One region of the Staphylococcus sp. NRL 16/872 genome, then DNA from elsewhere that is predicted to be linked to it. Evidence: predicted binding sites of a transcription regulator. Region 1 holds the regulator's gene; the other holds the start of a gene.
What was found. Region 1 encodes Rex, which represses fermentation and respiration genes when NADH is low (regulators of the CRP and FNR family bind a similar motif). Its sites were predicted from a motif close to TTGTGAAATATTTCACAA; they were not measured.
Positions count from the first base shown of each region.

Region 2: nirB (nitrite reductase large subunit NirB) is a predicted target of Rex. The motif match lies at 2,345-2,362, and genes of this name have one in related genera.

Region 1 covers NZ_CP119327.1:904,500-913,865, forward strand. Annotated here, with positions in the region: gene tsaD (tRNA (adenosine(37)-N6)-threonylcarbamoyltransferase complex transferase subunit TsaD) at 1-288, shown strand, start outside; gene MT340_RS04360 (ABC-F family ATP-binding cassette domain-containing protein) at 640-2,577, opposite strand; gene MT340_RS04365 (redox-sensing transcriptional repressor Rex) at 2,821-3,459, shown strand; gene MT340_RS04370 (YeeE/YedE family protein) at 3,616-4,719, shown strand; gene MT340_RS04375 (sulfurtransferase TusA family protein) at 4,742-4,966, shown strand; gene MT340_RS04380 (ammonium transporter) at 5,111-6,355, shown strand; gene MT340_RS04385 (sucrose-6-phosphate hydrolase) at 6,827-8,314, shown strand; gene MT340_RS04390 (carbohydrate kinase family protein) at 8,316-9,278, shown strand; gene agrA (quorum-sensing response regulator AgrA) at 9,334-9,366, opposite strand, start outside.
Region 2 covers NZ_CP119327.1:590,455-594,694, reverse strand. Annotated here, with positions in the region: gene nirB (nitrite reductase large subunit NirB) at 1-2,221, opposite strand, end outside; gene MT340_RS02690 (sirohydrochlorin chelatase) at 2,458-3,171, opposite strand.

The DNA of each region.
Region 1 (9,366 bases):
GTAGTCGACGTATTAAGTACGAAAGCGATTCACGCTTGTGAGGAATATAATGTTAATCGTTTAATTGTAGCAGGAGGCGTTGCGAGTAATAAAGGTTTACGTCAACGTTTACAAGAATTATGTAAAACACATGATATCAAACTCTCTATACCAAGCCCTAAATTATGTACAGACAATGCAGCAATGATTGGTGCTGCTGCATATTATTTCTATAAAGCTGGTATTACAGCAGATTTAGATTTAAATGGCCAAAATAATATGGATATTGAAGAAGCAACTGTTGAATAATTAAAAGTTAGTGTTAAGTACAATGATTTACAAATACATGTGTACTTAGCACTATTTTTAATACTAAATAGAAATTGTGGGAAAATAAGTGCGTCAATAGGGAACGTGTGTACTTATCAACAAAACGTGTATAAACTGTGGATAAGTAGTGCTTAACAATGTGGATATAGCGTAAATTTTGTGTAAAAGAAATGTAAAAGTGCAAGGGAATGGTTGTGGATAACTAGGATAAGTCTGTGGATACTTGATATAAAAGACTTTCAACTGTTTATAAAATTGTGGTTAAAAATTATAAAAAAATAACCAGAAAATTTAAGGTAATTTTCTAGTTATTTTATCTTAAATACTACTTTATAACATTTCTTGTAATTCTTCCCATTCTATCATGACTTGTTCTAATTTCTGTTCGGTTTCCATTTTCTCATTAGCAAGTTCAGATGCTTTGATAGGATCATTAAATATTTCAGGTTGGGTGAGTTGTTCATCGATATGAGTTATATCGTTTTCAAATTGTTCTATTTTTTCTTCACATTGTTCAATTTGACGTTCTAATTTACGTTGTTCTCTACGTTGTTGTTTTTGATTATCATAACTACTATTTTGTTTATTACTTGAAATCTCAGCTCCACCTGTATGATCATCAGTGCGTTCGGCTTCAAAAATTTCTAAGGCAGCTGCTTCTTCTGTCTTTTCAATATAATATTGATAATCTCCAAGATACATTTGTCCCCCGTCTTTATCTAAATCAAATACTTTATTCGCTAATTGGTTAATGAAATAACGGTCGTGAGAAACAAATAAGATTGTACCTTCAAAATGTTGTAAAGCTTGTTCTAACATTTCCTTTGAATCTATGTCTAAATGGTTGGTCGGTTCGTCTAGAATCAATACATTATCTCTTTGTAACATTAATAATGCAAGTTGAAGACGAGCTTTTTCGCCCCCAGATAAATCATTGATGATTTTCTTGACGTCATCTTGTACAAATAAAAAACGTCCTAATACAGCTCGAACATCTTTTTCATTCATATTAGAATATTGATCCCAAACATAATCTAAAATCGTCTTATTAGATTTAAATTCAGCTTGCTTTTGATCGTAGTATCCAATTTGAAGATTAGCACCGAAGACAACCTCGCCACCTAATTTAGCTTGACGATTGGCAATTGTTTTAATTAGCGTTGTTTTACCTACACCATTAGGGCCAATAATAGCGATATGATCGCCTTTAGTGATTTCGATATTTATAGGATTAGTAATAGGTATTTCATATCCGATTTCTAAATTATGAATATGCATAACATCATTACCAGTGTTGCGTTCAAAGCCAAATTGAATATTGGCGCTTCTTGCATCTAACATAGGTTTATCGATGCGTTCCATTTTTTCTAGCGTTTTACGTCGACTTTTAGCCATACCGCTAGTAGAGGCACGGGTAATATTTTTCTCTACAAACGTTTCAAGACGTTTAATTTCTTCCTGTTGTTTTTCATATTCTTGCATACGCTGTTCATAATATTTATCGCGTTGTTCGATAAATTGTTCATAATTACCCACGTAACGTTTAATATCTCCAAGCGCCACATCATAAATTTGTGTCACGATTTTATCAAGGAAGTAACGATCGTGACTAATAATGACGATGGCACCTTTAAAGTATTTTAAATAGTCTTCCAACCATTTTGTCGTTTCTAAATCAAGATGGTTAGTCGGTTCATCTAATAATAATAAATCAGGCTCACTTAATAACATTTGTGCTAGTGATAAGCGTGTTTTTTGCCCACCGCTAAAGTCGTTGATAGGTTTGCCGAAATCTTCTTCTTTAAAATTCAGACCATGCAACACAGTTTTAATCTTACTTTCGTATTGATAGCCCTCAAGTTGTTCAAATTGATTAGACAACGATTCATAGCGTTCCATATGATGTTGATAGTCTTCAGTATCATAATCATTGGCATGCATAGCTAACCAATCTGTTTCTACTTTAATTAAACCTTCCATATTTTTAATGTGTTCAAAAGGTTTAGACATTTCTTCAAACACAGTCGATGAAGAGTTGAGTGTCATTTGTTGAGTTAAATAACCCATACGCAAATTTTTAATTTTAGAAATATGGCCACTATCATAGTCTTCAACACCTGCGATAATCTTCATTAATGTTGACTTACCAGCGCCATTTCGTCCAACGATACCTATACGTTCGCCAGTTTTAACTTCGAAATTAACATGAGTAAATATATCTTCACCATCGAATGACTTCGAAATGTCATTTAATTGCATTAATATCATTCAGGGTTCACCTTTCTATTTTTTACAAAAGTATTTATCACAAAATTGCCTTATACATTACTCTTTATTTTACCGTATAATAAAGTTACATGAAACTAAGATATTTATTTTTAAAAAGTGTTAAGGTATAATATGTCAGTATTCATTATGGGACATAATGTGATTTCAAAGGAATGACTAATTGCACGCAAATTAGTTTGAATACATAGATTAAAAAGTTCAAACAAGAGGGGGACAACTCAAATGGCTCAAAATCAAGCTAAAATTCCTCGTGCAACATTGAAACGATTACCGTTATATTATAGATTCGTTAACACCTTGAAGACAAAAGGAATTGATCGAGTTAATTCTAAAACTATCAGTGAAGCGCTAAATATTGAATCAGCCACGATTAGAAGGGATTTTTCTTACTTTGGTGAGTTAGGAAAAAAGGGTTATGGCTACAATATTGATAGTTTATTAGAATTTTTTAAATCTGAACTTAGTGATAGTGAGGAGATTCATATTGCTATAGTTGGAGTAGGTAACTTAGGAAGGGCACTATTAACATACAACTTTTCAATTCATGACGAAATGACGATTACAGAAGCATTTGATATTGATAAAGATATTGTAGATCAACAAGTCGGTAAAGTGAAAGTTCATCATATGGATGATTTACAACAAGTGCTTGAAACTCAAGACATTAATGTAGTTATTCTAACTACACCTGAAAAGGCAGCTCAAAACGTAGTAGATCAGTTAGTTGAGGCTAATGTAAAAGGAATATTGAATTTTACACCGGCTAGAATAGAAGTGCCAAAAACTGTTCAAGTGCACCATATTGATTTAGGTATAGAATTACAATCACTTTTATTTTTTATGAAAAACTATTCGAACTAGATAGTATTTTGTTTATAGTCTTAATCATTCTTTCGAGAGAAAGAAAGATTTTTTTATTATTTCAATATTATTAAATCCGAACAAATGTTATTGATAATTAAATATTAATCTATTATAATACCTTAGTAAATCAATCGGGAAAGGATGCATTTGACTTTGGTTTGGATGATTATTAGCGGCCTAATCGTTGGGATTTTATTAGGCTTTGTCATGCAACGTACACGCTTCTGCTTAACAGGTGGTTTTAGAGATATGTACGTGCAAAAAAATAATAAAATGTTTTATGCTTTATTAGTAGCGATTACTGTTCAAAGTATTGGACTTGTAATATTAACAAGTTTAGGATTAATCGCAATTCCTTATAGTACATTTCCTGTTCTAGGAACGATTATTGGTTCTTTCATTTTCGGAATAGGAATAGTTCTAGCAGGTGGATGTGCGACTGGAACGTGGTACCGAGCTGGAGAGGGGTTAATCGGGAGCTGGGTTGCCCTCATTATGTATGCAGGCACTGCTGCAGTAACTAAAACAGGCGTTTTGCTTCCAGTTATGAATTGGATTAATAAACCTACGAAGGTGAATACAAGTATGGCTCAAACTACAGGTATTCCAATGTGGGTATTAACAATTATTTTAACTGGTATTACATTATTTGTTGTAGTGAAAACATTACGTAAGCCTAAACCTAAAATGGCAGTACCAAAATTGAAACAAAAGTATACAGGTATTAGACATTATTTATTTGAAAAACGTTACCACCCGTTTGTAGCAGGTATTGCGGTAGGTCTTATAGCATTTATCGCTTGGCCAATGAGTATGTCAACGGGACGTGATCATGGTTTAGGTATTACAACACCTTCTGCTAATTTAATTACATTCTTAATTACAGGTGATACTAAATTAGTAGATTGGGGCGTTTTATTAATATTAGGTATCTTCTTAGGCTCATATATTGCAGCAAGAGGTTCACATGAATTTAAATGGCGTTTACCGGATAAACGTACTATTAGAAACAGTGCAATTGGCGGTATTTGTATGGGATTTGGTGCCTCAGTGGCAGGCGGTTGCTCAATCGGTAACGGCTTAGTAGAAACTGCAATTATGTCTTGGAAAGGTTGGATAGCATTAGTATCTATGATCTTTGGTGTATGGTTCATGAGTTATTTTATCTTCGTAAGACCAATGAAAAAATTACAGCAACAAACTGCACCAAAGCAAGCGAACTCAGCATCTACTTCTAAACAACCTCAAACAACGTAAACAGATAGGAGGAGTAATAATAATGTTATATGAATTAGGTACAGTTGGTATGGTATGTCCATTCCCATTAATTGAAGCGCAAAAGAAAATGCAAACACTTGAAAACGGTGATGAGTTAAAAATCGATTTCGACTGTACTCAAGCGACAGAAGCCATTCCAAACTGGGCAGCAGAACAAGGTTACCCAGTAACAAACTATGAACAATTGGATGACGCTTCTTGGACGATTACAGTACAAAAAGCATAAGCGAATTTTAAGGAAAGTATACTATTTAAAACAAAATACAGAAGTGTGATGTTATATTTTGTAACATATTGTGTCATTTTATCTTACCGATTTTTGCCATCTTGAAAAACTATCATTAAGATATTTTCAAAGGAAGTGGTAATTATGAAGATGGATGACACAATTTTTTTATTTCTTTGTACATTACTGGTGTGGTTAATGACACCGGGGTTAAGTTTATTCTATGGGGGTCTCGTACAATCTAAGAATGTATTGAATACAGTAATGCAAAGTATGGCAGCGATGATTATCGTAACTTTCACATGGATTACATTTGGTTTTACATTAAGTTTTGGAACTGGAAATGACTTAATAGGAAACTTTGATTTCATGGGCTTACAACATGTAGGTTTTGCGATTAATCAAGATTTAAGTCCACATGTTCCGTTTGCGCTATTTATGTTATTTCAAATGATGTTTTGTACTATTGCGGTCTCAATTTTATCTGGTTCTATTGCGGAACGTATGAGATTTATTCCGTTTACAATTTTTATCATAATATGGGTTATTGTCATTTATAGCCCGGTTGCTCACTGGGTATGGGGCGGCGGTTGGATAGGTAAGTTAGGTGCTTTAGATTATGCCGGAGGAACTGTTGTACATATTACGTCAGGGGTGTCGGGACTTATTTTAGCAATTATGATTGGTCATGGTAAAAAGATCGAAAAAATTCAACCCCATAATTTATTAATTACATTAATTGGTGGCATACTTGTTTGGATGGGATGGTATGGATTTAATACAGGTAGTGCCTATTCTTTAAATGATGTTGCATTAGCTTCATTTGTAAATACTGTGATTGCAGCTAGTGGTGGTGCATTCAGTTGGTTAGTACTGGAATACATAATAACTAAAAAGCTTAGCCTTCTTGGTTTATTATCAGGGGTACTTGCAGGTTTAGTAGCTATTACACCTGCTGCAGGTTATGTAAGTTATTTGAATGCATATATTATTTCAATTTGTGGTGGTATCGCATGTTATTTTGTCATTAATATTATTAAAGAGAAATTTAAATATAACGATACATTAGATGCATTTGGTATTCATGGTGTAGGTGGTGTAGTAGGAGCAGTACTTACTGGTGTCTTCCAATCTCATGCAGTTAATGGAGATATTGATAATGGCCTTGTCTACACTGGTAATTTCCATGCAGTATTGATTCAACTTATTGCAGTAGTAGTGGTAGTCATTTATACCATTGTTTTAACTTGGATTATCGGCAAAGTTTTACAAAAACTGATGCCATTAGCAACTACCGAAGAAGAAGATAAAGCAGGATTAGACGAAATTGTCCACGGTGAAAAAGCGTACTTCTACGGTGAGCTTAATAAATTAAATAAAAGATATTAATAGACTATAGACAAACTTTTTAGCATCATTTCTTGTTTAGAAATTAGTGATGCATACACCTAAGCATTGGCTTAGGTGTTCTTTTATCTTAAATGAAAACACGTCCTGACACATCCGATTAGGGGTATTCTAACTGTCTTTATAGTTTGAAAATATATGATTATTAAATAAAGAGGCTATGAAATTTAATATTTTAAGCGTTTAAAATTATGATAAAATATAATTTGAATAGTTTCTAATTTAAGTGATTATTTTATTGAAAATATATCAGTTACATAAAATTAGCGGGGGTCTTTAAAAAAATATAGTCTCCCGTTTTTTAAATTTAGGGTAACTAATCTAAGAATGAAAGTTTATACTGTGCAAACGCTCATTTATGGTTGAACATAAAATAATTATCACAAGATAGGACCGATATTATTAGAAATGATAAAATGAAAAAAGAATAATCTCTATCGTTGGAGGGATAATATGGCTGAATGGTCAAGAGAAGAACGCTATCGTCGTTTAGAAGATGTAGAATCAAAATTAATAGAAGACTTAAAATATCAAGTCTCAACATCTAAATATTGTCAAATATTTCATATTCAACCTGAAACAGGACTATTAAACGATCCAAACGGGTTAATATATTTTGACGGTAAATATTATATTTCTCATCAGTGGTTCCCTTTAGGAGCTGTGCATGGTCTAAAATATTGGTTTAATTATACCAGTAAAGACTTAATCACTTTTGAACCTCAAGGCCCTATACTTAAACCTGACACTGAATTTGATAGCCATGGTGTATATAGTGGAAGCGCCTTTGAACATGATGGTCACTTATATTATATGTATACTGGTAATCATCGAGATGAAGATTGGGAACGTCATGCTAGTCAAATGATAGCGAAAGTAAATGAGGATGGAACAATACATAAATTCAAAGAACCTGTTATTTCTCATCAACCTCAAGGTTACACAAGTCATTTTAGAGACCCAAAAGTGTTTGAACATGACGATGAGTTCAACGCGATAATTGGAGCACAAAATAATAATGAATTAGGTCGATTTTTATTATATAAAACAGTAAATCGTCAACTCGATCATTGGGAATTGGTTGGAGAAATTCACACTAGTTTAGAAGATTTCGGCTATATGTGGGAATGTCCGGATTATTTCAAATTAGATGGAGAAGATGTGATTTTATTTAGTCCTCAAGGGCTTGAACCCAAAGGAGATAAATTTAGAAATATTTACCAATCAGGTTATATTATTGGTGAATTAGACTTTGATACTTTGACATTTGAACATAATGAATTTATTGAATTAGATAATGGATTTGATTTTTATGCACCACAAACTTTTGTTGATGAACATGGTAAACGAATATTAATTGGATGGATGGGTTTACCTGAAATTCATTATCCAACTGATGATGAAGGATGGGCGCATTGTTTAACTATACCTCGTGAATTATCAATGGAGGAGGGCAAGTTACGTCAACGACCTCTTAAAGCATTAGAGAAATTACGCACCAATAAAGAAACAGCATTAGGCTACGCAAATAAATTTACTCGTGTACTGCATCCTTATGAAGGCACACAATATGAATTAATCATTGATATTTTGGACAATGAAGCATCAGAACTTTATTTTGAATTACGCGCTTCTAAAAAATGTTCAACTCTTATTACATATAATACGCGAGAACAAAAAGTAACATTAGATCGTTCAGAGAGTGGCTTATTACCGGATAATGTTACAGATATGACACGTAGTACTATTTTAGATACGCCACTTACTCAGTTACAAATTTTTGTAGATACATCAAGTATAGAAATATTCTGTAATGATGGTGAACGTGTACTGACATCTCGTATTTTTCCAGATGAAACTGCTTCAGGAATTAAAACATCAACAGAATCGGGACAAGTATATTTACAATTTACGAAATATGAATTTAAAGGTGATAGATAAAATGAGAAAGTTATATGCCCTAGGCGAAGCATTAATTGATTTTATTCCAAATGTAACGAATTCTGAATTAAAAGACGTCACACAATTTAGCCGTCAAGTAGGGGGCGCTCCTGCCAATGTGGCGAGTGTAGCTCAAAAATTGGGGGCGAATGCAGAGATGGTAACACAACTAGGACACGATGCATTTGGCGATATCATTGTAGAAACGCTTGATCAATTAGGTGTAGGCACGCAATATATTAGAAGAACTAATGAAGCTAATACAGCGCTTGCATTTGTAAGTTTAAAAGAAGATGGTCAACGTGATTTTTCATTTTATCGTAAACCCTCTGCAGATATGTTATATCAACCGTCTTATCTAGACGAAATTACAATATCCGAATATGATATTTTGCATTTTTGTTCAGTCGATTTAGTAGAAAGTGAAATGAAAACTTCTCACAAAATGATGATAGAGAAATTCGAAGCAGCTAATGGTATCATCGTTTTTGATCCGAACGTGAGATTGCCATTATGGGATAGTGCGGATGCGTGTAAAGCGGCGATTCAAGAATTTATTCCTAAAGCACACGTTGTTAAAGTTTCTGATGAAGAAATTGAATTCATTACTGGTAAAGCAGATGAAACTGAAGCCATTCAATCATTATTTACAGGCAATGTTGAAGCGGTTATTTTTACACAGGGTCCTAAAGGGGCAACCATTTTCTTAAAAAATGGGGGAAGCATTCATCACGAAGGTTATAAAGTGAAAGCGATTGATACAACTGGGGCAGGGGATGCCTTTATTGGAGCAGTAATTAGCAGAATGTTAAATAGTTCAATCACTGATATTACTGACCTCTTTGAAAAGGAAGGACAAGAAATACTTAAATTCAGTAATTTAGTAGCAGCTAAAGTGACTACTAAATATGGAGCGATTGAGAGTATTCCTGCTTTAGATGAAGTCATGAAAGACTTACAATAACATAATATTAAAGCACCAACTGATTAAATTTATATCAGCTGGTGCTTTTGTGTGTTTATATTTTTTTGACATTTCGAACGGAAGCGTA
Region 2 (4,240 bases), 320 kb from region 1:
TTTCAGCATAGATACCAGTTTCTCTATAATACTGCATTAAAGCACCACATAATTGAATAACTTCATCTTCTGTTTCAACAGTAGTTAAGAGTTTACCAACTGTTACATCAGTACCGCCGTTACCTCCAATATAAATTTGGTAACCATTTTCAACTGAAATAACACCGAAATCTTTAACACCTGATTCTACGCAACTACGTGGGCAACCAGAAACACCCATTTTAAATTTATGAGGTGTATCGATATATTCAAATGTTTTTTCTAAACGAATACCTAAACGTGTCGTATATTGCGTACCGAATCGGCAGAATTCTTTACCTACACAACTTTTAACTGAACGTGTTTTCTTACCATAAGCAGAAGCTGAACGCATGCCTAAGTCTGCCCATACTTTAGGTAGTTCTTCTTTTTTCAAACCATATAAACCAACACGTTGTGAACCAGTCACTTTCACTAAAGGCACGTTGTATTTCTTAGCTACTTCACCTAATCGAATTAATTGATCTGCATCTGTCACCCCACCACGCATTTGTGGAATAACTGAGAATGTGCCATCGTTTTGGATATTAGCATGGTAACGTTCGTTCGCAAAGCGTGATTCTCTTTCATCTTGATGGTCATGAGGGTAAACCATATTTAAGTAGTAGTTGATCGCTGAACGACATTTTGGACAACCATTTTTATCTTTAAAATCAAGTACGTGACGTACTTCTTTAGATGTTTTAAGACCTTTAGATCTGATTTGAGTCACAATTTGATCGCGTGTTAAATCAGTACAAGCACAAATACCAGTAGGTTTTGCTGCGACAAAGTCATCACCTAATGTGCATTTTAAAAGTTCACCGATTTGACCTTTACATTTACCACAAGAGTTACCTGCTTTAGTTGCTTTAGTCACTTCTTCAACAGATGTTAAACCTTTAGTAGTAATCGCATTGACAATTGTTCCTTTATCGACACCATTACATCCACAGATTGTTTCATCATCAGCCATATCAGCAATTGACGTTGCTGCATCTTCACCGCCTTTATGAAGTAATGATACTAACGTATAATCTTCTAATGATTCATTTTTCTTCATCATGCTGTAAAATCTCGAACCATCATCAGTATCACCGTATAATACTGCGCCAACCACTTGTCCGTTGCTTAAATACACTTTTTTGTAAATGTTATCGACGCTATTAAAAATTTCGATGCCGTGGACGTCTTCATTTTCAACAATTTGACCCGCACTATATAAATCACAGCCAGAAACTTTTAACGAAGTAAATGTAGTAGAGCCTTTATAGCCATCTGTCTCTTTACCAGTTAAAAAGTCCGCAAGCACTTTACCTTGTTCATATAGTGGTGCTACTAAACCATATACTTTACCAGCATGTTCCGCACATTCACCGACAGCATAAATATTAGGGTCAGATGTTTGTAAGTAATCATTAACGACAATACCTCTATTTACTTCTAATCCTGCTGATTTCGCAACTTTAGTGAATGGACGTATACCAACCGCCATGACTACTAAATCTGTTTCAATCACACGACCATCAGCTAATTTAATCGCTTCAACATCTTCATTACCCATAATTTCTTTCGAATTGGCTTGCAGTTCAATATTCATACCTTGACGTTCTAAATCTGCTTTCAACATTTCGCCAGCTTTACGGTCGAGTTGCATCTCCATTAACCATTCAGCTAAATGTAAGACAGTGACATCCATTCCTTGGTCCATTAAACCACGTGCACATTCTAACCCGAGTAAGCCACCACCGATAACCACTGCACGTTTTTTCGTTTTAGCTATTTCAATCATGCGTTCAGTATCTTCGATTGTGCGCCATCCGATCACACTAGGTAAATCTGAACCTGGTATAGGTAATACGAATGCACTTGAACCTGTCGCAAAAATACAAATATCATATTGAACTTCTATGCCCTTAGAAGTCGTCACAGTTTGGTTTGTTTTATCCACTGTTTCAACTGGGTCATCCACGATTAATCGAATATTGTTTTCCTCATACCATTCATAAGGATTCATAATTGTTTCTTCGACTGTCATTTTCTTTTGTAAAATATTAGATAACATAATTCTGTTGTAGTTTGGATAAGGTTCTTTGCCAATGATTGTAATATCAAACATTGAGTCTGAGCGTTCTAATATTTCTTCAATTGTTCTAAGGCCTGCCATACCGTTACCAATCATTACAAGCTTTTGTTTAGTCATAAAATATGCCCCTTTTATCACTTAAAATTTAGTTATTTATAATGATTAAAATTATAAATATATTATTATTGAGAATTTACAACTACTTTCTTCACTGTTATTTTATAACATTTTCGATTACTTTTGTGATTATTTTCACATATTTTAATAAAAGTAGGGATTTCCCTAATACACTATTTCTTACTTGAAACATGAAAAAACTCCCTTACATTGTCATGTAAGAGAGGCTTGAGAATTTATATATGTAGCTGTTCTAAACGTTCACTAATAATCAACTTAAGTATGTTATCAAAATTAATAGACGGTGTGATATGTAATGTGCCTTCAATATCCATTTCTGAAATTAGTCGTTTTACTTTATTCACTAATCGTCCATCGTATAGAAACATCGGTACAACAATTAATTCACCATAGTCGCGTGATAGTTGATCGAGGTCATTTTTAAATGTGATATCTCCGTATAACGTACGACAATAAATCGGCACTTCTTGTGTTAACTTTTCACTAAATTCCTTAAGTTCATCATGTGCTTTAGTATAAGAGAAACTGCCATGCGCAATTATCACAATCGCATAATTTGTCGTAGCATCCATATGTACGTCATTAATGCGTTTTTCAACTAAATCCACCATATAATCATGCGTACCAAGAGGCTCACTAATTTCATAACGAATGTTAGGATGCGCTTGCTTAATGTTTTCTAAAATATTGGGTACATCGACAATATAATGCATCGCTGAAAAAATTAATAAAGGCACTACTTTAAATTCTGTTTCACCTTGGTCAATCAATCGCCCAATCGTATTCTCGATGCTTTTTTCTTCACTTTCAATAAACGCCAGTTCATAATTATATGTTTCATCACTTAAAAGACGATCTAGAAAGTCACCTAGCGCTTTATTTTGGTCCCCTTTACGCATACCATGTGCAACTAAAATGTTTGCTACCAATTCCCCTCATCCCTTTCTTTTCGAAAATGAATTACTAATATGCAACATCTTGAAGTAACAATAGTTAATGTTGAATTAAATAATATGTTTTTAAAAGCTTTAAGTCAACGTAAAAAATAAATCTAGGATAATAGTTCTTAGAAAAATAGCCAGTAAATGAGTTTTTATAAATTCATTTACTGGCTTCTTTATTTACAATACTTCGTATTATTGGCTCGCTTGCCCAACTTGCTTTGCTTGTATAAACTGATTAACTCAGTTTCTCTGTGTTGGATCTATTCTTATGGGACAGCTTCAGCTTGTAGTCTTATAAAGTTGTTCTTAGATAGATATTCACTCACTTAAGTTGAGATGCTTGCTTAGGGGGCTGGGTCGAGCCACGGTCTTGTAAAGTAGTTTTTAGATAAATGTTACTCATTTTGTTGCGACGCTTTCTTGCGGGAAAGGCTTAAGCCTGTAGTCTTATAAAGTCGTTCTTAGATAGATATTCACTCACTTAAGTTGAGACGCTTGCCTAGGGGGCTGGGTCGAGCCACGGTCTTGTAAAGTAGTTCTTAGGTAGATATTCACTTGTTTAAGTTGTTACGCTTTCCGGTGGGAAAGGCTCAAGCCTATAGTCTTGAGGCTCTTTCTTTTCCACCAGGAGTCTTCACAACTACGTTTCGTTATCTATCTGAGAACGACTTACGCAAGTGCACGCGCACTTGTGTTCAATATAAAAAACGCCAAGAGTCTCGCAACGTCATTCGTTATTCATCTTAGAACTTCTTACGTAAGTGTTTGAACGCTTACGTTCATTGATATCCTGTCTCCTCAGGCGTCACACAAAATCATTCGTAGTTCATCATAAGAATTTCTAGAGCACTTATGTTCAGTAATAATGAATATAAGAGTCTCGCCAAAATACAATGTATTTATATGTAATTTTACATAAAAATTTTAAAAATAAGGTCCTTACATATAATTTAATAAACATCACTAAACTAAATTAATAAGGTGCCTTATGTATAAAGATTAAAACATGGCTCAACTTACTCTATCAATAGAACTTCAGTTCTTATCTCCATAG